Thioclava sp. GXIMD2076: one gene and its partner. The protein of the gene in region 1 binds, or shares a complex with, the protein of each later gene. Links are inferred from orthologs where the notes say so. Each region holds a gene or a part of one and is shown on either strand. Other genes may lie near its edges. The genes, in order: WDB91_RS04995 and dnaN.

What was found.
Region 2: the proteins of WDB91_RS04995 (region 1) and dnaN are in contact, whole or in part, in a solved structure (PDB 1OK7), measured with the Escherichia coli proteins. The link is inferred for Thioclava sp. GXIMD2076 from one-to-one orthologs.

What each region holds. Positions count from the first base shown.
Region 1 is NZ_CP149932.1:1,000,635-1,017,721, reverse strand. Bases 1-2,826 are described here. They hold WDB91_RS04995 (DNA polymerase IV), read left to right. Parts: upstream 1-693; coding sequence 694-1,959; downstream 1,960-2,826. Other genes in these bases: WDB91_RS04990 (N-formylglutamate amidohydrolase), read right to left, coding at 1,961-2,824; clpB (ATP-dependent chaperone ClpB), read left to right, coding at 1-479. Also shown: ykgO (type B 50S ribosomal protein L36), read left to right, coding at 3,175-3,300; WDB91_RS04975 (WGR domain-containing protein), read left to right, coding at 3,464-3,697; WDB91_RS04970 (pseudouridine synthase), read right to left, coding at 3,704-4,354; WDB91_RS04965 (STAS domain-containing protein), read left to right, coding at 4,532-4,879; WDB91_RS04960 (ATP-binding protein), read left to right, coding at 4,869-5,381; heat shock protein HspQ, read right to left, coding at 5,388-5,714; WDB91_RS04950 (lytic transglycosylase), read left to right, coding at 5,906-6,487; WDB91_RS04945 (outer membrane lipoprotein carrier protein LolA), read right to left, coding at 6,497-7,099; WDB91_RS04940 (DNA translocase FtsK 4TM domain-containing protein), read right to left, coding at 7,189-10,542; WDB91_RS04935 (aminotransferase class I/II-fold pyridoxal phosphate-dependent enzyme), read right to left, coding at 10,556-11,734; WDB91_RS04930 (amidase), read right to left, coding at 11,855-13,174; WDB91_RS04925 (UbiH/UbiF/VisC/COQ6 family ubiquinone biosynthesis hydroxylase), read left to right, coding at 13,299-14,525; WDB91_RS04920 (Trm112 family protein), read right to left, coding at 14,522-14,680; WDB91_RS04915 (LON peptidase substrate-binding domain-containing protein), read right to left, coding at 14,740-15,378; trxA (thioredoxin), read right to left, coding at 15,406-16,323; WDB91_RS04905 (exodeoxyribonuclease III), read right to left, coding at 16,408-17,087. UniProt on the Escherichia coli protein: Poorly processive, error-prone DNA polymerase involved in translesion repair and untargeted mutagenesis. Copies undamaged DNA at stalled replication forks, which arise in vivo from mismatched or misaligned primer ends.
Region 2 is NZ_CP149932.1:671,076-680,148, reverse strand. Bases 2,790-5,762 are described here. They hold dnaN (DNA polymerase III subunit beta), read right to left. Parts: upstream 4,849-5,762; coding sequence 3,730-4,848; downstream 2,790-3,729. Other genes in these bases: dnaA (chromosomal replication initiator protein DnaA), read right to left, coding at 4,992-5,762; recF (DNA replication/repair protein RecF), read right to left, coding at 2,790-3,702. Outside these bases: gyrB (DNA topoisomerase (ATP-hydrolyzing) subunit B), read right to left, coding at 1-1,480; WDB91_RS03340 (LysE family translocator), read right to left, coding at 1,585-2,205; WDB91_RS03335 (VOC family protein), read right to left, coding at 2,213-2,650; more of recF, read right to left, coding at 2,647-2,789; more of dnaA, read right to left, coding at 5,763-6,389; rpsT (30S ribosomal protein S20), read right to left, coding at 6,870-7,136; WDB91_RS03310 (enoyl-CoA hydratase), read right to left, coding at 7,334-8,110; mutM (bifunctional DNA-formamidopyrimidine glycosylase/DNA-(apurinic or apyrimidinic site) lyase), read right to left, coding at 8,196-9,041. UniProt on the Escherichia coli protein: Confers DNA tethering and processivity to DNA polymerases and other proteins. Acts as a clamp, forming a ring around DNA (a reaction catalyzed by the clamp-loading complex) which diffuses in an ATP-independent manner freely and bidirectionally along dsDNA.

The DNA of each region.
Region 1 (17,087 bases):
TCCTGACCTCCAATCTGGGGTCTCAGGCGCTCAGCACCTTGCCCGATGGCACGGATGGAGCACAGGCCAAGGCGCAGGTCATGGAAGCGGTGCGGGCACATTTCCGCCCCGAATTCCTGAACCGTCTGGACGAGATGGTGATCTTCGACCGCCTGTCGCGCGACAATATGGACGGGATCGTTACCGTGCAGCTGGCACGTCTGGAGACGCGTCTGGGTCATCGCAAAATCGGGCTTGCGCTTGATGATGCGGCCCGCACATGGCTCGCCGACAAGGGCTATGATCCGGTCTATGGCGCACGCCCGCTGAAACGGGTGATCCAGCGCTATCTACAGGACCCGCTCGCCAATCTGATCCTGTCGGGCGATGTGCTGGACGGATCAACGGTTACGGTCACGGCAGGGCCGGACGGTCTGTCTGTCGGCGGGCATATCGTCCCGCCTTCGGAAGCCACGCCCCTCGGCGCGGCTTTGCACTGAATGCAAGCGGGCGGCGGCTCCGGCCACCGCCCGCTGATACGACGCATGGAGGGGGCTCTGCCCCCACTGCCTTGCGGCAGCCCCCCGGGATATTTATGGACACTGGAAGCCATTCTCCCACTTCCAGTGTCCATAAATATCCTCAGGGGTGAATTGGCACGACGTGCCAAGAGGGGCGCGAGCGCCCCTTTCTGTCTCGCTATCGGAAAGAGGTATGGCCAGTCTTTGCAGATCCTGTTTCGCCTCCTTCGCCGAGGCTCCAAAGCGACGGTGCCCGCGGTGCAGGCATGACGGGCTGGTGAGCCATAACGAACTGCTCCAGCTGGGCCTTGCCCATATCGACTGTGACAGTTTCTATGCCTCGGTCGAGAAGCGCGACAATCCCGAGTTGGCCTCGCTGCCGCTGATCGTTGGGGGGGGCGCACGCGGGGTGGTGACGACCTGTTGTTATGTCGCCCGGATCTACGGTGTGCGCTCGGCAATGCCGATGTTCCAAGCCCGCAAGCTCTGCCCCGATGCGGTGATCCTACCGCCGCGTATCGGCTATTACGCCGAAGTCTCTCGCGAGATCCGCGCGAAGATGGCGCGTCTGACGCCCTTGATCGAGCCGCTATCGCTGGACGAAGCCTTTCTGGACCTTCGTGGAACCGATACGTTGCATGGCATGCCACCCGCCGAAAGCCTTGTGCGGCTGGCCGCCGAAATCGAGAGCGATATCGGAGTAACTGTTTCAGTCGGGCTCAGCCATAACAAGTTTTTGGCGAAAATCGCCTCCGACCTTGATAAGCCACGTGGATTTTCCGTGATCGGTCGGGCCGAGACGCGCGATTTTCTACGCGACAAGCCGGTAGGCATTCTGTGGGGCGTAGGGGCAGCAACACGACAGGCCCTAGGGCAGGCAGGCATCCGCACGCTCACCGACATCCTACGGATCGGGCGCGACGATATGATCCGCCGCTTCGGTGGACAGGGCCTGCGGCTCTGGTCGCTGGCGATGGGCGAGGATGATCGCCGTGTAACCCCGGATGCGCCGGTCAAAAGCGTTTCGAACGAGACGACCTTCTCGCAGGATCTCAGCGACCGCGAGGCGCTTCTGGCACAGCTATGGCATATGGCGGAGAAGACGGCAGCGCGTATGAAGGCAAAGGACCTATCGGGGAGTATCGTCACTCTGAAATTGAAGAAATCGGATTTCTCCACCCTGACCCGCCAGTCGCAGCTCACAGATCCGAGCCAGCTGGCAGATACGCTTTTTCAGGTCGGAAAGCGGCTGTTTGACACCCTGCCCGCAGGCACGCCCTATCGGTTGATCGGTATCGGTTATTCGGGGCTAAGGCCCGCACGCGAGGGCGATCCGGTGGGCGATCTGCTGGACCCCGATGCGGGGCGGCGCGCCAAGCAGGAGCGCGCGATGGATGCCATCAGGGCCAAATTCGGCGTGGATGCGATCCGGATGGGGCGGGGGTTCCGGAAAGACTGACCTACTCCGCTGCCATGGTATCTGGCTGGTCCGACCGCCCGATGGCCGCAATCCGCGCCAGAACCCCATCCATCAGGGACTGGAACTCGGCGAAATCCGCACGCCGTTCAATTCGCGCTTCATCCATATAAAGCGCTCGGTTGATCTCGATCTGGATGGCGTGGCGATGATTGGCAGGCTGGCCATAGGTCTTGGTGATATAGGCTCCTGCGAAAGGGGTATTGCGGCTCACCGAGAGGCCTGTCGCGGCAAAAGCGGCCTCGATCTTTTCGACGATATGCTCCGAGGCGGAACTGCCGTAGCGATCGCCGATCACGATTTCCGGTCGTTTAAGGCCGAATGCCTCGATCGCCTCGCTGGGCATGGAATGCAGATCGACGAGAATCGCCTCCCCGAACCGTTTTTTATTGGCCTCCATCAGCAGATCGATCTGACGGTGCCATGGGGTCCAGATGTCATCGAGACGGGTCTCGGCCTCCGCGAGACTTATTTTCCCGCGCAAGATCGCCCGCCCGCCAGAGACCACGCGGGGAATCACGCCCAGACCGGCTGCAACACGGCTGCCACTGCCGCGCTGACGCAGTCCTTCGACGATTCCCGGGTCGAGTTCGTCACGCGCTCGATTGAGGTCGAGATAGGCGCGCGGATATGTTGCGGCGATGCAATAGGCCCCGAGCTGCGCCCCCAGATGCATGAAATCATCGACAAACGCGTCCTCGGATGACCGCAGGCGCGCCAGATCCAGAACAGTATTTTGTTGAAAATCAGTTGGATAGTAACTTCCAGAATGGGGGGATGAGAAAATAACAGAGGTCCGGACTGGATCGGGTTCGCAGAGCCGGAAAGCCGGTCGATCATGTTTCATGGACGGTCATGAACCTCCTTTGTGATGACCTCAGTGTAGCGCAATGCATTTTCTCGTCAAAACCCCCTTGCGCGTCGTGCGAACACCTTTTATAGACCCCTCCACACCGAGGAGGTGAACCGAAAGGTTGCAGACCGGATCAAGCAACAGCTTGAGACCAAACGCAATCCAAGGCAAATCATTTCGGAGCGTGGGCGGTTAGCTCAGCGGTAGAGCACTACGTTGACATCGTAGTGGCCACTGGTTCGATCCCAGTACCGCCCACCATTCTATTCCGCCGCCCCTTCGGCCTGGCTGTCGGGGCTTTTTGCTTTCAAGGCGCACGCGCGCCGCGACAAGGAGATACGACCATGAAGGTTCGCAACTCGCTCCGCTCGCTCAAGCAGCGTCATCGCGATTGCCAGATCGTGCGCCGCAAGGGCCGCGTCTACGTAATCAACAAGACGCAGCGTCGTTTCAAAGCCCGTCAGGGCTGATTCGACCGAGCCATCGGCAAAGACAAGACCGCAAGGGAAACCTTGCGGTCTTTCTTATTGGGCGATCACCATGCCGGATTACCCTGCGGTCAGACTGGATTTCTGTAGCCTGCGGCACAAAGTTCTGATTCTATGGATTTGTAGCGTTTCGGAAGGCACTGCCATGCTGACCCTTCTTCTCCACCGCCCCTCGGCGCAAGAGTTCTACCGCGTCGAGGTGAGTGACAATCTCTTCGGCGAATATACAGTGCAGCGCGAATGGGGTCGCGATGGCCGCGCCCGTGGCATGCGCAACGTGCTGTTCACCAACCTTCGCGACGCCGTGCAGGCGGCCGATACATGGCGCCTCAAGGCCGCCCGCAGGGGTTATGCCCTGACCGAGGCTGTGGCCGCCTGAAGCCCCTCAGAAGGGCGTATCGGCGGTAAATGCCAGAGGCTCGCCGCCATCGGGATGGCGCAGCCGCAGCGTGTGGGCATGCAGCATCAGCCGTGGAAAGTCCTGCGCCGCGCCCTCGGCATAGAGCGGGTCTCCGAGAATCGGATGCCCTAGCGCTTGGCAATGCACCCGCAACTGATGGCTACGCCCGGTCACCGGCATAAGCCGCACACGCGTCGTTCCATCGGGATCATGCTGCAGCACCTTCCAGTCGGTCTGGGCGGGCTTGCCGGTTTCATGGTTCACATGCTGGCGCGGACGGTTGGGCCAGTCCACGATCAGCGGCAGGTCCACCCGGCCCGTCTTGGGCTCCAGATGCCCCCAGAGACGCGCGAGATAGGTCTTCTTGGTCTGGCGATGCTCGAATTGCAGTCCCAGATGGCGCTGCGCATGAGGCGTCAGCGCGAAGACCATCACCCCCGAGGTGTCGCAATCCAGCCGGTGCACCAGCAGCACCTCCGGATAGGACTGGCGCAACCGCGCGATCAGGCAATCCGCTTTCTCCGGCCCCTTCCCCGGCACCGAAAGCAGCCCTGACGGTTTGTCGACCACGAGAATCTCGTGATCGGCATGCAGGATCTTGGGCGGGTCGGAGGGCGGATCATAGCGATACATCATCGCCACCGATTGCCCGCGATGTGCCAGCCGGTCAAGTCTTCCTTGCGCATGAGGGGTTAAAATAGACATCTCGGCCACTTCCGTTGGGGAATGGAGCGAAATCGATTCGGAATTACGGTTTGGTAAGTTTTAGCCCCTACTCCTAGAGAAAATTGAGTGACGAGCCGGAGACCGCAGATGAACCTCTATGCCGAAGCCCGCCAGGATGCACTGTGGGTCCGCGTCGACGAGAATCGACTCGATGCAGCCATTGCCATCCGCTTCAAGGACCAGATGCGCGAAGTCTGCATGCAGCCGTCACAACGCGTCATTCTCGATCTGGAATCTGTCACCTTCCTCGATAGCTCGGGATTGGGGGCGATTGTCGCCGTCATGAAAGCCCTGCCCAAGGACCGGAAGCTGGAACTGGCCGCGCTGAACATGAACGTCGCGAAGGTGTTCCGGCTGACCCGCATGGACACGATCTTCAAGATCCACCCGACCCTAGAGGATGCCTTCCTACCGGAGGTGCGGAATGCTGGCTAACCACGACGCACATGCGTTGAAAAGTGGCACGGCTGTTCCGCGTGGTGAACGGCAGCCAAGGATCTTCCATCATAGTTTTCCGGCCACTCCGCTGGCCGTGCGCGAAGCCCTGCGCAATGCGCTCGCGAGATTCGTGCTGCATATGAGTCAGGACGAGGCCGGAACGCTCGAGCTGTTACTGGCCGAGATCCTGAACAATATCGTCGAACACAGCTATCAGGATAGCGGGGTCGGCACGATTACCCTCTCCATGGTGATGGATAAGCGCGGGCTTAACTGTTCGGTGACCGATGACGGCCTCGAACTTCCTGCCTTCGTTCTCGAGGACCCCGCGACATTCGACACGGTAGAAAACGCCCTTCAGACGCTGGATACCGAGGAGCTTCCGGAGGGAGGATTCGGCTGGTTCCTGATCCGTGATCTTGCAGAAGATCTGGGCTACAGGCGCGAGGATGGTCGCAACATGCTCGCTTTCCGCCTGCCTCTGAAACAGGACGGCTGATCCGGCTCAGTTCATCTGGAATTGCAGAGGATAGGCCCCATCGGCAAACTCGCCAAAGAGATCCGGCAGGTCCGGATGCTCCACAGGCTCGCCAGTCTGATCCGCCAGAAGGTTCTGTTCGGAGACATAGGCGATGTAATAATCATCATCCGTCTCTGCAAGCAAATGGTAGTAGGGCTGATTCTTTGTCGGCCTGCTGTCTTCGGGGATTGCGTCATAGAACTCCTGCGAATTCGCAAAAGTCGGATCGACATCGAAGACCACACCACGGAACGAGTCCTTACGGTGGCGCAAAACCTGCCCGATATGGAATTTGGCTTGAGTGGCAAACATGTTCGCCCTTCCCTAGTCTTTTCGATTTCTTAATGCTTCTACAAAGAAACTAGGGCTTTTTCCACAAATTCGCAGGAAACAATCTGTATTATTGGTGCAGAAGGCTCGCTGATAGGCTTTGTGATTTTCGTTTGGGGCATTTTCAGATACAATTAACGACAAAACGAGAGCAAAAATCAGGCAAGAGCAGTATGAAGAAATTCGCCTTTCTGGCGCTGGCCCTTCTGGTCGCCTCCTGTGGTGGGGGCAACTACCAGGCGCCACAAAATCTAGACGACGCATGCGCCCTGTCGCGTGAGCGGCCTGCCTATTTCCGGGCCATGAAACGCACCGAATCGCGCTGGGGTGTTCCCGTCTATGTGCAGATGGCCACGATCCATCAGGAATCGCGGTTCGTCGGCAATGCAAAAACCCCGTTCAAATACGCTCTGGGTGTGATTCCCCTCGGCCGTCAGAGTTCGGCCTATGGTTATAGCCAGGCCCTTGATGCCACTTGGGAGGAATATCGCGCGCAGGGCGGCAGCCGCGGTGCAAGACGCAACCGTATCCAGGACGCGACCGATTTCATCGGTTGGTATATGGACGGCACGACAAAGAGCCTCGGTATTCCGAAGACCGATGCGATGAACCAGTATCTCGCCTATCATGAAGGGCGTGGCGGCTATTCGCGTGGCAGCCACAAATCCAAGCCGTGGCTTCTGGCCGTGGCCCGAAAAGTGCAAAGCCGCGCGCTGATGTATCGCGCGCAGCTTGCTTCTTGTGGTCGACTGTAACGAAAGAGCTCAGCCGCCTCGGCGGCTGATTTCCTGATTGATCGAGAAGACCGACGGCGCCAGCGCCTTACCGTTCTGAAGCCCGTTGAGGATAACGGTGGTCTTCGCTCCCGCATTATCGGTGATCACCCATTGGCGCAGCTGCGTCGGGCCATCCGTGAAAACCATCTGGATATTGCCATATTCCGGATGCTGCGGATCATGTGCGGTGACAGTGGTCTTTGTGCCATCGGAGGTGTGGCTGGTCACCATACCCGATTTCGCCAGATTTACATCCGCCGCCAGAATAAGGCTCAGAGGCGTTTTGGACAGCGGATACTGTTCTGGCCGGCCCATATTCGACTTCGGATCGAAGATCGCCACCTGACCGGCCGAAGCCAGCACCAGCGTGTTGTCATTGTCATATTCGAACCGCACGCGATTCGGACGGCGGATATAGATCGTGCCCGTCGAGATCGAGCCGTCGGAGTTCACCTGTGTAAACTTGGACGACGCCGATTGCAGGCTGTTGAGATAACTGGACAAAGTCCCAAGCGGGATCGCATCGGCAAATGCCGGCACGGCAAGAGACAGGGCGAGGACGGGCGCAAGCGCGAAGCGAAGTATGTTCATAGACGAGAATTTAGGCGCTTTTTGAAAAAGGAAAAGCCCCACGCAATCAACTTGCGCGGGGCGTTCATCACAGTTCAGCAGAAAGCCGCTCAGGCCTCGGGGATCAGGATCTCGCGTTTGCCGACATGGTTGGCCGAGGAGACCACATGATTTTCCTCCATCTGCTCCACCAGACGCGCGGCCTTATTGTAGCCGATGCCCAGTTTGCGCTGGATATAGGAGGTCGAGCATTTGCGATCCTTCGCCACAATCTGCACCGCCTGATCGTAAAGCGCATCCTCATTGCCGGTATTGCCACCGGTGTTGAGGCCCAGCACCGCGTCAATATCGGAGGCTTTATCATCTTCCGGCCCCTCGACCACACCCGACATATAGCTGGGCGGCCCGAAGGATTTCAGGTGGTTGACCACCTCCTCGACCTCTTCATCCGAGCAGAACGGGCCGTGGACGCGGTTCAGACGCGAGCCGGTGCCCATATAGAGCATATCGCCCATGCCCAGCAGCTGCTCGGCGCCCTGCTCGCCCAGAATGGTGCGGCTGTCGATTTTCGAGGTCACCTGGAAGGAGATCCGCGTGGGGAAGTTTGCCTTGATCGTGCCGGTGATCACATCCACCGAGGGGCGCTGGGTGGCCATGATCAGGTGGATGCCCGAGGCCCGCGCCATCTGCGCCAGACGCTGGATGCAGGCCTCGATCTCCTTGCCCGCGACCATCATCAGGTCGGCCATCTCGTCGACGATGACGACGATATAGGGGAAGGGCTCGGGCTGGAACTCGTCGGTCTCGAAGATCGGCTCGCCGGTTTCTTCGTCAAAGCCGGTCTGCACGGTGCGCTTGAACATCTCGCCTTTGGCCAGCGTCTCTTTCACGCGGCCGTTATAGCCCTCGATATTGCGCACGCCCATCTTGGACATCTTGCGATAGCGGTCTTCCATCTCGCCCACGACCCATTTCAGTGCCACTACGGCCTTCTTGGGGTCGGTCACGACCGGAGACAGCAGATGCGGAATGCCGTCATAGACCGACAGTTCCAGCATCTTCGGGTCGATCATGATCAGACGGCACTCATCCGGCGTCAGGCGGTAGAGGAGTGACAGGATCATCGTGTTGATCGCCACAGATTTCCCCGACCCCGTGGTCCCCGCGATCAGCAGGTGGGGCATCTTGGCAAGATTTGCTACAACCGGCTCGCCGCCGATATCCTTACCCAGCGCCAGCGGCAGGCGCATATTACCATCCGAGAAATCACGCGCCGTCAGGATCTCGCGCAGCACGACCTTCTCGCGATGGTCATTGGGCAGTTCGATCCCGATCACCGTCCGGCCCGGCACGGTGGACACACGCGCCGAGAGCGCCGACATGGAACGCGCGATATCATCAGCCAGACCGATCACGCGGCTGGCCTTCAGGCCCGGCGCCGGTTCCAGCTCGTACATGGTAACCACAGGGCCCGGACGGACCGACACGATCTCGCCCTTCACTCCATAATCCTCCAGCACGTTTTCCAGCTGACGGGCATTTTCTTCCAGCTGCTCGTCGGGCAGCTGGTGACGCGGGATCGAGGCCGGATCGGTCAGCAGGTTGATCGGCGGCATCTCGTAATTCGCATGGGTCGCAGGCGGCATTTTCGCAGGCTTCTGGATCGCGCTGCGGTTCAGGCTCTCGCCCTGTGCCACAGTTCGGGCATTGGCCATCGGCGCCTCGGCTGCCACAGGACGGGCGGGTTCGGCTGCGATCGGGGCAAGATCCTCCATCTCGTCATGATCGTCGCCGCTGAGCGTCGCATCTTCGGCATAGGCCTCACCGCGCTGGATGGTGCGATAGGTGGCCGCAGACATATCGGTCTCTTCTGGCTCATCCTGGGGGGCGTCATAGGGCTCGACAGGAGCCGAGAAACGCGCACGCGGCGCCTCTTCCGGCTCGGGCGACACGCGGGCGCTGCCATAGCTCTCATCCAGCTCGCCAAAGGCATCCACATCGAAGGGCTCGAATCCTTGCGGCTCGGCCTCTTCGACTTCGTCCATATGGTAGCCCTGATCAAGCCATTGATCTTGCTTCGCGAACTCATTGCGCGGCTCGGCCATCAGACGGGAGCGAGCCTGCGAGACCTCCTCGGGCCGCGCGGCATAAACGGGCGCCTCGGCACCGGCATGTGCCCCGCCGAAGCGCGGCATATAGCGCGGTTCGGCGCGAAGCGGCGGCTCGATCCGCGCAGGTTCTGCCTTCAGCTGCGGTTCGACACGCTCGCGCGGTTTAGGCCCACGTGCCAGACGGCGGGCAACGGCGGCCATCACCGAGCGCGGGGCCTCGGGACGTGCCGGCTCATAGGATTCGACCTCTTCCAGTTCGGGCTCCGCATAACGCTGCGGGGCGCTGCGCTGCACGCGCGGCGCAGGCGGGGCCTGACGGCGCTGGTGCACTGCCTCGGCGATACGCGCCTTGATCCTGTCGGGGCTCGGAGCTTCGGCAGGTTCGGCACGCAGGTCGTCATACCCGAAATCGACAATCTCGGGCTCCAACTGCGGCTCGGGCATCGTGTCCGTGGGGCGGATAATCCGCGTCAGGAAATTGCCGCGTGGCGGCTCCTGATAGGGTTCCTCGTCATAAAGAACCTCGTCCTCTTCCTCGAATACGGGTTCCTGATATGCCACGCGGCGCGCAGGGCGGGCCACCGCTTCGGCCTGATATTCCTGCTGCGCCTCCCATGCGGCCAGCTCCTCGGCATGGGCCTGCGCTTCGGCGCGGCGCGAACGGTGGCGCTCGGCGGCACCCCGTGCCGCCAGCACGGAGGCCGAAGCCCCCTGCCCGACCATCCGCATGATCGTGTCATAGATCGCCAGCAACCCCAGCAGCAGGAACCGCAGGATATTCTGCAGCTCCGGCTTGATGAAACCGGTGACAAACAGCGTCATCGCGATGCTCAGCGCCACAAAGACCAGCGACAGGAATTTCACAACAAACGCCGAGGCCCCGACGATGCCCAGCATCATTCCCGCGATCATATCGCCGAAATGGCCGCCAAGCCCGAAATTCGCCGTCCATTCGGCGCCGGGCACTAGAAGCGCCGCATGGACCGAGGAGACCGCAATGGCAATCGGCAGGAAGATCAGCCGTGGCAGAGCGCGTTCCTCGCCACGATGGGTCATGAACCGCACCCCCCAGAGCGCCGCCGAAACCGGCAGCAGCCACGCACCGCGCCCGAAGATCACATAGAGCGGCGAGGCAAGGCCCGCACCGATCCGGCCCAGCCAGTTATGGACCTCGCCATCTGTGGCGGCCATCCAGCTGGGATCTTCTGGCGAATAGCTGGCAAGCATCATGGTCAGCAGCGCCGCCAGAACGATCAGGCCCGCTCCGGCGAGTTCCTTACCGCGACGCTCGAGAAGAGCCTGCGTATTCTGGTCGAGAAGGGGGTCGCGCTGTCTCATCTGATACAATGCCATCTGCTGCTCGTCCTCAAAGGTAAAGGCAATCGCGGAGCCTGATCAGCCCCCGCTGCGTTTCTTCTCTCGGGGCGACCAGAGCCACCCGGATATAGGATCTGCCGGGATTTTCGCCCGCGACGTCACGCGAAAGATAGCCGCCCGGAAGCACCCGGACGCCCGTCTCGCGCCAAAGTTTCATAGCGGCGGCCTCGCCATCCTCGACCGGAAGCCACAGGAAGAACCCCGCCTCCGGCATGGCGACCGAATTGATACCGTCAAACACCACGGCCGCATCGTCAAATTTCTCTTGGTAGAGCCTGCGGTTCTCGACCACATGGTCCTCGTCGACCCAGACCTTTTCCGCCACCCGCTGGAGCGGCTGCGGCAGCGGCGCGCCCGAATAGGCCCGAAGCTGGCGGATATAGGACATGCTTTTGGGCCCTGCGGCCACAAATCCCGACCGCAGTCCCGGCAGGCTCGAGCGCTTGGAGAGCGAATGGAAGATCACCACCCGCTCGGGATCGGCCCCCACCTCCTGCGCCACCTCGATCAGACCGGGGGGCGGATCGTGGCGGTAAAGCTCGGAATAGCACTCATCGGCGAAGACGCGGAAATCGTGTTTCTCGGCCAGCGCCAGAAGATCGGCCAGATACGCGCGCGAGGCCACGGCGCCCTGCGGGTTGGCCGGCGAACAGATGAAGGCGATCGCCGTGCGATCCAGCACCTCGGGCGGCAGCGAACGGTAATCGGGCATATAGCCCGTTTCCTTGGTCGCGGGCACAAACACCGGCTCTGCGCCGACCATCATCGTGGCGATGGCATAGACCTGATAGAACGGGTTCGGGATCAGCACGGCGGGTCGCTTGCCGCCCTTCGTTTCGGGGCAAAGCGCCAGAAGCGCGTTGAACAGCCCCTCGCGCGTGCCATTGAGCGCCATGATCCGGTCGTCCCCGACCTCCACGCCATAGCGGCGCTTGATCCATGCGGAAATCGCCGACAACAGCTCGGGCGTGCCATTATTGGCAGGGTATTTGCCGAACTCGGCCACAGAGGCTGCCAGCACATCCCCCACAAACCCAGGCATTGCATGCCGTGGCTCGCCGATGGTCATGTTGATCACTTCCCCGCCCGGCTGGTGGGAATCGAGCAGCGTCCGCAAACGCGGAAACGCGTATTCGGGCAGGTTCGAGAACCGCTCGGGATAATCCATTATGTGCCTCATCTGCCGGAGTCATTTATCGCCCCGTTCGGGACGACGTTACCCAAAAACCACATCACCTGTCTAGATCATGGCAAGAGAGGGGCGCGGTCGCCTCAGGATTGTGGCATTTCAGCCAAGAGCCGATTCCACCGCCGCCGCGACGCAGAGAAGTTTTTCGTCATGCCCATTTTGTCCAAGCAGGCTTAGCCCGACCATGTCCTGCCCTGTCGGCAAGGTGATGGCTGGTCCGCCCGAGAGCGCGGCCAAACGGGCATTCCGGCAGGCCAGCTTCCGTTGCGTCGTGAATAAATCGTGATCTATCAAAAGGCTATCATAGGTGGGCGGCAGCTGCGCGACACTCGGCATGATCACGCCGTCATAGCCCGAAACCAGCCTACCCCAAACCCGCCGCAGCTCCTGAAGCTGGCGCATTCCCTGTAGATAGCGCTCCGCCGTGACCCCGCCTGCCTTCTCGAAGACACGCATCAGATCCGGCGTGACTTTCAGCGGATTCGCACTCGCCAGTGCCTGCCAGCAGGCATGGATCTCGGTTTCGATCAGAAAACACAGCCCCATCAGCGCCTCGACGACCGGCGGGCTTTGCGCCGTAATCCGTGCCCCCGCCCGCGACAGGACCCCGAGCGCCTTGCTGGTCGCCTCGAGGCAGGCGGGGTCGGCATCATCATAGACCGGCCCCTCCAGCAGCAGGAAATGCGCGCCCGACAGGGTGGCCCCGCGCAGATCCGGCGCGCGCCCGCCTTCGATCAAAGCCAGCCCCTCGGCGCAGTCCTCCACGCGACGCGCCATGAGCGCGGGCGTGTCGAACTGCGTGGCGCAGACCATTCCCGCTTGCGGCAACCGCCCGACGCTGGGCCGGAACCCGACCAGATCGTTCCATGCCGCAGGCACAAGCACACCACCGCCACCATCCAAACCCACAGCCATCGCACAAAGCCCCAGATTGACCGAAAGCGCCGCCCCCGAGGCCCCGCCCCCCGTTACCCGCGCCGGATCATGGCGGTTGGGCGGGGTCACCCCGATGGAATTTACCCCCAGAAGATCAATCCCCAGCTCGGTCATCTGGGTCTTGCCCAGACAGACGCCGCCCGCAGCACTTGCCTGCGCCAGAACAGCGGCATCACGCTCGGGCACCCGCCCTGCAAACAGCCGCGTGCCAGCCTCGCTCACCCGCCCCGCGCTATCGAAACTGTCCATCCAGCTGATCGCCACCCCGTCGAGCCGGGAGCGCCCCTGCCCTACCTTGGTGCGGGTGCGCGCGGCCATCGCCTCGAACCGCGCCCGATTGGGGGTCAGGCGGGTAAAGGCCATCCGCCCGTCGCGCCCTGCCGCGGTTTCAAGATACAACTCCACCTGTGCCACCGGATCCAGCATACCCGCCGCAATCAGACGGCCCTGTTCCGCAGCAGGCAGATAACGTGTCGAGGTCATCACACTGGCTCTCCAATCATCAACCCCGCAAGGCTAGCCCCGATTTTATCGTTCTGACAATGGGGCTTAGATCAATCATGCACAGGGAATGGACAAGCCGCGCGAAAACGCCATATTTAGCGGCATGAAAACCGATTGCGATATCCTGATCTCCGGTGGCGGGCTCAACGGCCCCACCTTGGCGCTGGCCCTCGCCCAAGCGGGGCTGCGCGTGACTGTGGTCGATGCGACGCCTGCACGGGCGCGGGCCGATCTGGGCTTTGACGGGCGGGCCTATGCGCTGGCTACAGCCTCGCAGCGCCTGCTGAAGGGGCTGGGTCTCTGGGCAGGGCTGGCGCCCGATGCGCAGCCGATGATGGATGTAAAGGCCTCGGACGGTCATGCCGGCGAAGGGGCCGCCCCCTTCTTCCTGCATTTCGACTCGCGCGAGACGGACCAATCCCCCGTGGGCTGGATGCTCGAGGACCGCTACCTGTCGCGCGCGTTGCACGACGCGATGGAGGCGGAACCCGATATTACCCTGATCCCCGCGACCTCGGTCACCGGACAGGAGGTCGACGCGGGCCATGTCACCGCGACCCTGTCGGATGGCCGGAGCCTCACCGCCCGCGTTCTCGTGGGGGCGGATGGCCGCAAATCCGGCGTGGCCGAGCGTGCGGGAATTGCCCGCGAGGGATGGGATTACGGCCAGACCGCGCTGGTGGCCGCCATTGCCCATGAAAAACCGCATCACGGTATCGCGCACCAGTATTTCATGCCGACGGGTCCTCTGGCGATCCTGCCGCTGACCGGCAACCGCTCCTCCATCGTGTGGAGCGAGACACGCGAGAATGCCGAGACGCTCAACGGGCTGTCAGATGGCGATTTTCTGGGCCTCCTGCGCCCACGGTTCGGGGATTTTCTGGGCCAGATTTCGCTCGCGGGGCCGCGCTTCAGCTATCCGCTGAACCTGACGCTTGCCAAATCCTATGTCCAGACGCGGATCGCGCTGGTGGGGGACGCGGCACATGGCGTGCATCCGATTGCGGGACAGGGGCTGAACCTCGGGCTGCGCGATGTGGCAGCGCTGGCACAGGTGCTGGTGGATGCGCACCGGCGTGGCGACGATATCGGAGCGCTGAATGTGCTCGAGGATTATCAAAGCTGGCGGCGGTTCGATTCCACCTCGCTCGCCTTGGGGATGGATACGGTCAACAGACTGTTTTCCAACCATAATCCGATCCTGAAACTCGGGCGTCAGCTGGGAATGGGGGTCGTTCAGGCCCTCCCCGGCCTGCGTCGCGGGTTCATGGCACAGGCGGCGGGCCTAGGCGGGCCATTGCCGCGCCTTCTGAAAGGCGAGCCGCTTTAATCGGCCTCGAGTTCGCGCGCCTCGGACGGAATGAGGATCGGGATACCGCCACGGATCGGGAAGGCCAGCTTGGCCGGTTTCGAGATCAACTCTTGCGCCTGCGCATCATAAAGCAGGATCGCATGGGTCAGCGGACAGACCAGCACCTCGAGCATCCGGCGATCAAAGGCCGGACGTTCGGGGGCAACGCGGTCGGGATTGTCCTCGGGCTCGCTCACTGCAGGCTTTCCTCGCCATCCCCGCTACGCAGGGCGAAATCGATCAGCGTCAGCAGGGTTTCGCGACGCACCGTCAGGTTGGGCGTCTCCAGAAGCGCCTGCTTGTCTTCGGGCGAAAGCGGCATCAGCATCGAGAGCGAGTTGATCAGCAGCTCGTCCTCGGCATCCTCGAGACTGTCCCAATCCGTCTCCATGCCATTGGCCTCGAAGAAACGGCTCAGGATCCGGAAGAAGCTCTCGCGTTCGAGCCCGGCATCATGTTCGGGCCCGCGCAGGTCGCCAGCAAATTCCTCCCAGTCGACCTCGCCCACCACATAAGGGGTAAAGCCGTCCCGCGCGCCCATCAGACGGAAGCGTGACACACCTGTCAGCGTGATCAGGTAACGCCCGTCCTCGGTCTCCGAGAATCCGGTCAAACGGCCAGCGCAGCCGATGGGCGCCAGCTCGGCCTCCTCGCCATGCTCGCGCGGCAGGATCATTCCGATCAGCCGCTCGGGCGTCTTGAGGCAATCCTCGATCATCTGCAGATAGCGCGGCTCGAAGATATGCAGGGGCAAGGTTCCCCGAGGCAGCAGAAGCGCCCCGGGCAACGGGAAGAGCGGAATGGCATCGGGCAGGTCGATGAGGTTATACATGAGCCACCAGTTAGGCCGAAACGCGCATCAAGCAAATATCATCGATGCGAGTTTCCGGCGGCCTTTGGAGACCAGCGGATCATTGGGTTTGAGCGCCTCGAAAATGGTTTGAAGCTGGGTTTTGGCCGCCCCCTCGTTCCATTCGCGGTCACGGCGGAACAGCTCCAGAAGCTGGTCGATCGCGCCTTCGGCATTGCCTGCCGCAAACAGGGCTTGCGCCAGATCGAACCGCGCCTGATGGTCGGACGGATCGGCATCGACCTGCGCCTGCAGCTCGGCCTGCGGACCGGCATTGGCCGATTGCCGCGCCAGTGCCAGCTGGGCGATTGCGGCCTCGACGGGCGCGGCCTTGGCCAGTGCGGGCGAGGCACCTTCGGCCACGGCCTGCGCCTGATCCAGCTGACCTGCCGCAACATGCGCGCGGATCAGCCCGCCAAAGGCCTCGGCATTCTCGGGCTCTTCTTCGAGAATGGCGGCAAAGGTCTCGGCCGCGTCTTCCGCTGCCCCCTCGGACAGCATCTCTTCGGCGGCCGCAATCGCATCGGCCAGACCGTTATCGGCGCCCGGCCCCATCTCTGCGATCTTGGTCACGAATTTCTCGATCTCCGAGCCGGGAAGCGCGCCGTGGAAGCCGTCAACCGGCTGGCCCTGATAGAAGGCATAGACCGTCGGGATCGACTGGATGCGCAGCTGGCTGGCGATCATCTGGTTCTCGTCCACATTGACCTTGGCCATGACCACAGCGCCCTTGGCCTTGGTTACCGCCGCCTCCAGCGCCGGACCGAGCGTTTTGCACGGCCCGCACCACGGCGCCCAGAAATCGACGATCACCGGAACGGTCTGCGATTTCTCGATCACCTCTGCCATGAAATCGGCTTCGGTTACGTCTTTGATCAGGTCTGTGGCCGGAGCGGTTCCGCCCCCGATAATGTCATTGCCGAGCATGCTGTCTTCCTTTCGGAGTTCTGTCGGTTTCTATATGCGTCCAAGGCAGCGTCCCGCCAAGGGGCGCTTGCCGCCGGAACGAAATTAAAGATCGAAGGTCGCGAAGACCGGCGCGTGATCGGAGGGCTGCTCCCAGCCGCGCACATCGCGCAGGATCCGCGAGCCGGACGCCGCGCCCGCGATATCGGCGGTGGCCCAGATATGGTCCAGACGGCGTCCCTTGTCGGCGGCATCCCAGTCCTTCGCGCGGTAGCTCCACCAGCTGTAAAGAAGCCCGTCGGGAATATCCTTGCGGGTCACATCCACCCAGTTGCCCGCCTGCATCACATCGGCCAGATGCTCGACCTCGACGGGCGTGTGGCTGACGATCTTGAGAAGCTGCTTGTGCGACCAGACATCATCCTCGCGCGGCGCGATGTTGAGATCGCCCACCAGAATGGCGCGCTCGGGCGCGCGGGCGGCAAATTCGTCGCGCATATGGGTCAGGAAATCGAGTTTCTGGCCGAATTTCTCGTTCACACTGCGGTCGGGCACATCGCCCCCTGCCGGCACATAGAAATTATGCACCGTCACGCCGTTGGCCAGTCGTCCCGCGATATGGCGGGCATGGCCCAGATTGGCGTAATCCTCGGCGCCCGCTTCCTCCATCGGGATCTTCGAGAAGATTGCGACGCCGTTATAGCCTTTCTGGCCACGGGCAACCATGTGCTCGTATCCCAGCGCACGGAAGGTCTCGAAGGGGATCTTGTCCACAGGGCTCTTGC
Region 2 (9,073 bases), 340 kb from region 1 along the record:
CGAGCGCGGTGATCAGCGTGCCGATCTGGTCGGAGGACAGCATCCGGTCGAACCGCGCGCGCTCGACATTGAGGATCTTGCCGCGCAGCGGCAGGACGGCCTGATTTTGTCGTGCGCGCCCCTGTTTGGCCGAGCCACCTGCCGAATCCCCCTCGACGAGGAAGACTTCGGAGAAGGCCGGATCCTTTTCCTGACAATCCGCCAGCTTGCCCGGAAGCGAGGCCACATCCATCGCCGTTTTCCGACGGGTCAGCTCGCGGGCCTTGCGCGCGGCCTCGCGGGCCAGCGCCGCCTCGACAATCTTGCCGACGATCTGACGGGCTTCGGCGGGATGCTCCTCGAACCATTCGCCAAGCTTCTCGTTCACGAGGTTTTCCACCGCGGGGCGCACCTCGGAGGAGACCAGCTTGTCTTTGGTCTGGCTGGAGAATTTCGGGTCCGGCACTTTGACCGACAGCACGCAGGTCAGGCCTTCGCGGGCATCGTCGCCGGTAAAGTTGACCTTTTCTTTCTTCGCGATCCCCGAGGATTGCGCGTAATTGTTGATCGTGCGGGTCAGCGCGCCACGGAAGCCCGCCATATGGGTGCCGCCATCGCGCTGGGGGATGTTGTTGGTGAAGGGCAGCACGGTCTCGTGATAGCTGTCATTCCACCACAGTGCCACCTCGACGCCGATCCCGTTGACCTCGCCCAGCATATAGACGGGGCTCTCCATCACGGGCGTCTTGGAACGGTCGAGATATTTGACGAATTCGCGCACGCCACCATCGTAATGCAGCTCGGTCTTCAGCGGCTCCGCGGGGCGTTCATCCTCGATGATGATACGCACGCCCGAGTTCAGGAAGGCCAGCTCGCGCAGGCGCTTTTCCAGCGTCTCGAAACTGTAGTTGAGATTCGAGAAGGTGCCCTCGGGGTCGGTTTCCTTGTTGGACGCAAGGAAGCGGACCTCGGTGCCACGTCCACCGACCTCGTCGCCCACGACATGCACATGCTCGACGCATTCGCCCTTCTCGAAGCGGGCTTTGTAGATCTTGTCGTTGCGCCAGACGGTCAGCTCGAGCCAGTCCGAGAGCGCGTTCACCACTGAAACGCCCACACCGTGCAGACCGCCCGAGACCTTGTAGGCATTGCCATCGGTATCGGTATTGTTGAACTTCCCGCCCGCATGCAGCTGGGTCATGATGACCTCTGCCGCCGAGACGCCTTCCTCGGCATGCATATCGACCGGAATTCCGCGCCCGTTATCGCGCACCGATACCGAGCTATCGGCGTGAATTTTTACATGGACATAGTCGGCATAATTGGCCAGCGCCTCGTCGATGCCGTTATCGACGACCTCATAGACCATGTGATGCAGGCCCGACCCGTCATCCGTATCCCCGATATACATGCCGGGGCGTTTCCGTACAGCTTCCAACCCCTTCAAAACCTTGATGGAATCGGCACCATATTCGGATTTCTTGACGTGTTCTTCGGTCATGCCTGCTCGTCCTTTTTTACGTCCCCGATTTATAGGGGTTTTGGGCCGCCATGTCACGCCTTAGCCACAGAATTCGGGGCTTTCTTGGCGATACGGGCGGCCTGTCAAATAAGGGCGATCAATACCGCTACGGCAAGCATGAGGCTGCCTGCGATGCGGTTCATGCGGGTCATGGCCGCGGGGCTGGAAATCAGTCTGCGAACGCGGCCGACAAAGGCGGCAAGGATCAGGTTTCCGATCATCGGGCAGAGCGCCGAGAGCAGGGCAATCACCGCGATATCGGCCGGGGTGATCGTGTCGAGCGCGAAGAAGCCCGGCACGACGCCCATATAGAACAGGATCGCCTTGGGGTTACCGAGGATTGCCACGACCCCCACAACAAACCCCGCCCAGCGTCCGGGCCGGGTCAGTTTGCTGTTTTGCGAGATCCCCGCCTTGGCATGGCGGATCAGCATCGCGCCCATAAAGGCGAACATCGCCGCAGCCACCCAGCGCAGGACCGTCAGGAAGCCCGCGACATGCTCTACAACCCAGCTCATGCCGACAAGAGCCAGCACGGACCAGAACGCATCGCCAAGCGCCACGCCCACGGCCAGCGGCCACGCTGCGGCAAAGCCGCCGGAGACGGTGCGTGCGAGCATCGCGAGCCAGACCGGTCCGGGGGTCAGGAAGATCACGAGAAGCGCGCCCGAATAGAACAGGGCCTGATGCAGCGTAATCGTCATGGCAGGGCTACTCGGTCGGGGGCAGCGTCAGGCTGCCATCTGCGGCCAGCGGCAAGAACGGATTCATTGCGACCTCCCAGACATGGCCGTCGGGATCGGACCAATAGCCGGAATATCCGCCCCAGAAGACCTTTTCGGGACGTTTGAGCGGCGTGGCACCTGCCGCGAGGGCTGCGGCAAAGGCTGCGTCCACCTCTGGCTCGGTGTCGAAATTCTGCGCCAGTGTCATGGCGCCCGTGCCAAGGGTCGCGCCCGCACGGCCTTGATCCTTGGCCAGATCATCGCGCCCGAAAAGCGCCAGACCCTGTCCGTGCATCTGGTAGAAAGCCACGCCGTCCTGCTGCGCCGCAGGCTCCCAGCCCAGCTGCGCGTAGAAGGCGCAGGAGGCGGCGAGATCGGTCACACCTAGCGTGATCAGGGTGATGCGCTGCACGGGATAGCTCATTCGACTTCCTCCAGAACCGAGGTCGCGGCCTCTTCCGAGACCTGAAGATAATGTCCGCGCGCGCCCAACGCGTCGAACAAAGCGCGTTCCGTGCCCGTCATGAAGACCTGTGCGTCGAGGGCGCAGATCTCGTCATAAAGGGCTGCGCGGCGGTTCGGGTCAAGATGGGCCGAGACCTCGTCGAGCAGGACGATGGCGGGCGCCCCCTCGATCGCGCGCGCATTGGCCAGCACCAAAGACAGCAGAAGCGCCTTCTGCTCTCCGGTCGAGACCTGATCGGCGGGCATCGCCTTGGCACTGTAGATCGCCGTCAGATCGGCCCGATGCGGCCCTTCCAGTGTGCGTCCGGCGGCCATATCGCGACGGCGCGTCTCGGCCCAGAACAGGGCGAGATCTGCGGTGTCATCGCCGGTAACCGACAGATCGGCCGCCGGAAATGCGGTCTGGGCCGCCGTTTGCGCCTGTGCGATCCGCGTAAGAGCGGCAGCGCGTGCGCCACGGATCTCGGTTGCGGCCTCGCTCATCCGCGCCTCCAGCACCTGATACCAATGCGGATCGCCCGCGCCGTCCTTCAAAAGTCTGTTCCGCTCGCGCATGGCCTTTTCGTAAGCCAGACTGGCCTCGGCATGATCGGGGAAGAAGGAAAGAGTGATCCGGTCCAGAAAACGTCGCCGCCCTTCGGGGGCCTCGATCCAGAGCCGGTCCATCGCGGGCACCAGCCACTGAATGCGCACCAGCCGCCCCAAAGCGGTCTGCGGCACAAGTTTTTCATCCACCCGCACCTGACGGGGCTGGGCGGGTGCGGCCTCGGTCTGCACCTCGTGGCCGGACAGTCGGGCGCGGATCTTCCAGCCGACATTTTCAGCACGGCGCATCAGGTCGGGGGCCTGCGCGCGGCGCAACCCCCGACCAGGCGATAAAAGCGAGATCGCCTCGAGGATATTGGTCTTGCCCGCACCATTGGCCCCGAAGATCGCAACAGGGCGCGTATCCGGCGCCAAAACGGCACGGCGATGCGACCGGAACTGATAGAGGCTCAGTTCCGATAGCATCGCGTTACTTCCCGTAAGAGGCTGATCTTAGACACGCATCGGCATGACGACATAGACCGCCGAGGTGTCGCCACCTTCGCGCATCAGGGTCGGGTCGCCCGAGGTGTTGAACATGAAGACCGCATTCTCGCGATCGACCTGATTGGCGATTTCCAGCAGGTATTTGGCGTTGAAGCCGATTTCCAGACGCTCGTCGGCATAGGCCACAACCAGCTCCTCCTCGGCGGCACCAGCATCGGGTGCGTTGACCGAGAGCACCAGCTTGTCGGCGTCCAGCGTCAGCTTGACGGCGCGCGAACGTTCAGACGAGACGGTGGCCACACGGTCCACAGCCTTGGCGAACTCGTTTGCATCTACTTCGAGACGGCGCGTATTGCCCATCGGGATCACGCGTGTGTAATCGGGGAAAGTGCCGTCGATAACCTTGGAGGTCAGGGTGATACGCGGGGTGGCAAACCGGACCTTGGTCTCCGAAACCGAGACCTCGATCAGCGTTTCGTCATCATCCAGAAGCTTGCGCAGCTCGCCCACGGTCTTGCGCGGCACGATCACGCCAGGCATGCCCTCGGCGCCTTGGGGCAGGGGGGCATCGATACGGGCCAGACGGTGACCATCGGTCGCCACGGCGCGCAGCATCTGGCCATCTTCGGCGGTGGCCACATGCAGATAGACGCCGTTCAGGTAGTAGCGGGTCTCCTCGGTCGAGATCGCAAAGCGCGATTTCTCGAAGAGACGTTTCAGCTCGCCCGCCTTGGCCGAGAAATTCGCGGTGTAATCCGAGCTGGCCATCACGGGGAAATCCTCGCGCGGCAAGGTCGCCAGCGTAAAGCTCGAGCGGCCCGCCTCGATCACCAGACGGCCCGAGGCAGGATCATCCATCAGTGTGACGAGCGCCCCGTCGGGCAGCTTGCGCACGATCTCGTGCAGCATCACGGCGGAGACAGTGGTGGCACCGGCCTTCTCGACCTGCGCGGGCGCACGGTCGACCACTTCGATATCGAGATCGGTGGCGCGGAAGGAGATCGTGCTGCCTTCGGCCTCGATCAGCACATTGGCCAGAATCGGGATCGTGTTGCGACGTTCGACAACCGATTGTGCTTGCGCGACGGCTTTCAACAGCTCTGCGCGTTCGATGCTGATCTTCATTTCAATCCCTCACGGCTGTCCGGACCGTGACGTTACCATCTAAGACACCGGACACAAGAATTTTCGCGACAATCTAACGCAAAGGCGGGCAGGTCAAGGGACCAGCCCGCTTTCACACAGATTTCGCTTGGTTTTCCCGGAAATCAGTTTTCCAGAAGGCGGCGCAGCAGATCGATATCCTCGGCCAGCTGGCGGTCATCGCCCTTCAACTCCTCGATCTTGCGGATACCATGCATGATGGTGGTGTGATCGCGGCCACCGAAGCGGCGCCCGATATCGGGAAGCGAGCGGGTGGTGAGCTGTTTGGACAGATACATCGCCACCTGACGCGGACGCGCGATGGTGCGCACGCGCTTGGGGCCGATCATATCCGCAAGACGGACATTGTAATGCTCGGCAACCTTGCGCTGGATCTCCTCGATGGTGACCTTGCGGTCCGAGGTGCGCAAGATATCGGTCAGACATTCCTGTGCCAGATCGAGCGTAATCTCGCGGCCGACCAGCGAGGCGAAGGCGAACAGACGCGTCAGCGCGCCCTCAAGCACACGCACGTTGGTCGAGATACGATGGGCGAGGAATTCCAGCACGCCATCGGCAATCATCAGGCCCGGATATTGCATCCGGTAATTTTCGGTCTTGGTCTGCAGGATGCCAAGGCGCAGCTCGTAATCGGTGGGATGGAGATCCACCACCAGCCCGCATTGCAGGCGCGATTTGATCCGTTCTTCCAGTTCCTTGATCTCGCCCGGCGCACGGTCGGCGGAGATCACGATCTGTTTGCCCTGATCGACGAGCGCGTTGAACGTGTGGAAGAACTCTTCCTGCGTCGAATCCTTGCCCGCGATGAACTGCACGTCATCGACCATAAGCACGTCGACCGAGCGGAACATCTCCTTGAAATCCATGATCTGGCGTTCGCGCAGAGCCTGCACGAAACGATACATGAATTGCTCGGCCGAGAGGTAGAGCACGCGCAGATCGGGGCGCTTGGTTTGCAGCTCGTGGGCGATGGCATGCATCAGGTGGGTCTTACCCAGGCCCACGCCACCATAGAGGAAGAGCGGGTTGAAGGTCACCGGACCGCCTTCTGCCACACGGCGCGCGGCGGCATGGGCCAGCTCGTTCGGCTTGCCGACCACGAAAGTGTCGAAGGTAAAACGCTGGTCCAGCGGCGCGCCGGGCAGATCGTCATCCTGCGTCTGGGCAAGACGTGGTTTGATCTGGGCAATGCGTGGCGTGCTCGTGGGGGCAGGGGCCTGCTGGACGGGATTGGCGGAATTGGCCGGACGGATCATCGGTGCCGAAGACACGCGAAGATCGATACGCTCAACGATAATCCCAAATTTGCGCAGCTCGTTCTGGATCGCCTCGGAGAAGTTCCGCTGCACCCAGTCGCGCATGAATTTTGTAGGGGCCTCGAAGGCGGCAATGCCGTCATCGACCTCAATGACCTTCAGCGGGGCAATCCACGTCAGGAAGTTGTTTTTTCCCACGCTCTTTTGCAGCTCATCGCACACACGCCCCCAAGTATCGTCGGTCATCATTCTTGCCCATTCTTATCACACCTCGCGACCAACGATTCTCGGAAAATACGATCCACCACGCCAAACAGATTTTGGCGCGTGGTGCATTTTCTGCACTTAGGACAAGGTTACCCGACCCGCTCACGCGGGTTTCGACAGAATCGAAATGTGGGAGGTGGCAGCCCTCCAGCATCGGAATCGCATCCCCCAGGCCAATTGGTCCGGTTGTTATCCTTGTCGTGGCAGACGTTATTGTCCGGTCCAGCTAGGGTAAGATGCGTCAGTCCCCCGAGGCGACGTTGATCGCTCAGTGAAACTACTCCGGCTCGCTGACGAGTCGCAACAGAACTTCACGCTTGACTCCGGATTGCGTGAATCGAATCTGCCACAGTTTCGTCATGTTGCATTTCGGACATATCATCTTATTGAAAACATTGCGAAAAATGAAAAAGGCGCCATAAATGGCGCCTTTTTATCTTGCTTTTGCAAGGGAATCGCTTAGGCGTTCAGAGCCTTCACGCGAGCCGCCAGACGCGACACTTTGCGCGATGCGGTGTTCTTGTGAATCACGCCTTTGGTCACGCCACGCATCAGTTCCGGCTGCGCCACTTTCAGAGCTTCCTGAGCTGCTGCGTAGTCGCCCGAGGTGATGGCTTCTTCGACTTTGCGGAGGAAGGTACGGATGCGCGAACGACGTGCTTTGTTGATGTCGTTACGACGCTCGTTCTGACGTGCGCGCTTTTTGGACTGGAGCGTATTTGCCATGTGTGTGTTTCCACTTTCGGGTTTGGTACAATATGCGACTGCATGCAAAACCCGGGCACACCAGTGAACCGGTTGATTCTAGCCTAAGCGGGCTCCACACGCATTTGAAGGGGGCCTATACGGCAATTTTGCCAAGTTGGGAAGCCCCAAATGAGAACCGGGCCCCGAGGCCCGGCATTTCGCGTAAGTGACCGCGCTTATTTATCGCGGAATTGCGGCTCGCGCTTCTCGAGGAAGGCGGCCATGCCCTCTTTCTGGTCCTCGGTGGCAAACAGCGCGTGGAACATGCGTTTTTCAAACAGCAGCCCCTCGCGCAGGGTGGTCTCGTAGGAGCGGTTCACCGCCTCCTTCACCACCATGGCCGAAAGCTGCGATTTCTCGGCGATCTTCGAGGCGGCAGCCATGGCTTCGGACACCAGTTTGGCAGTCGGCACCACGCGGGAGACAAGGCCCGAACGCTCGGCTTCCTCGGCATCCATGAACCGGCCCGTCAGATGCATGTCCATTGCCTTCGACTTGCCCACGAAACGGGTCAGGCGCTGGGTGCCGCCGATTCCCGCGCAGATGCCGAGATTGATCTCGGGCTGGCCGAATTTCGCATTATCGGCGCAGATGATGAAGTCGCACATCATCGCCAGTTCGCAGCCGCCGCCAAGCGCATAGCCCGACACGGCTGCAATCACCGGCTTGCGGGTGCGCAGGAAATTCTCGGTGGCATCGCCGAAGAAATCGGCCTTGAACATGCCGACAAAGCCCTTCTCGGACATTTCCTTGATGTCGGCGCCGGCGGCAAAGGCCTTCTCGGAGCCGGTGATGACAATGGCACGCACCTTGTCATTGGCGTCGAGATTCGCCAGCGCGTCCCCCATCTCGGTCAGCAGAACGGAGTTCAGCGCGTTCAGTGCTTCCGGACGGTTGAGCCGGACTAGGGCGACATTATCTTCGATCTCGACGATCAGCGTCTGGTAGGCCATTTGGCAGTGCCTTTCCTTTTCATCAGACCGGAGTCCTAACAAAACCGGCCCATATATCAAGTCAACTCTCGCGCCCGTGTTCCTCTTAGCGCTGGCAATGCGCGCAATAAAAGCTGGATCGCCCCGATTGCACGATCCTGAGCACCGGTTGCCCGCAGCTTTGGCAGGGCGCGCCCTCGCGACCGTAAACTTTGAAGCGGTGCTGGAAATATCCCAGCTCCCCATCGGCCTGCCGGTGGTCGCGGAGCGAAGATCCACCCGCCTCGATAGCCTCCTCCAGAACCTCGCGGATGATTGCGACAAGAGGCCGCAGACGCTTCTCGGCAATCTGGCGGCCCTGACGGCGCGGGTCGATGCCCGCGCGGAACAGCACCTCGCAGACATAGATATTGCCAAGCCCCGCCACGATCGCCTGATCCAGAAGCAGCGTCTTGATAGGGCTCGCGCGACTGCGCAGTCTGGCGGTCAGATACTCCTCGTTCAGCTGGTTGCTGAACGGTTCAGGGCCGAGCTTCTCGAGGAGCCAGTAACTGTCCTCGGCGCCAGTGGGGAACAGATCCATCGCCCCGAAGCGACGCGCATCATTGAAGGTGACACGCCCGCCGCCCTCCATATGGAAGACGATGTGGTCATGTTTCTGCGGCGTCGGGTGGTCGATGACGAACTCTCCCAGTGCCACACCGGAGACCAGCATCCGCCCCGACATGCCCAGATGGATCAGGAGGGTCTCCCCGCGATCCAGGTCGGCAAGGATATATTTCGAGCGTCTGCGCAGGCGCAATATGCGTGCGCCGGTCAGGCGGGCGGCCATGTTATCCGGCAGGGGCCAGCGCAGATCGGGGCGGTTGACCTCGGCGCGTTCGATCACGCGGCCCTCCATCGCGGGTAAAAGGCCCCGCCTGACGGTTTCGACCTCGGGAAGTTCGGGCATTGTGATCGTCCTCGTGCATTGTCACTTCTGAA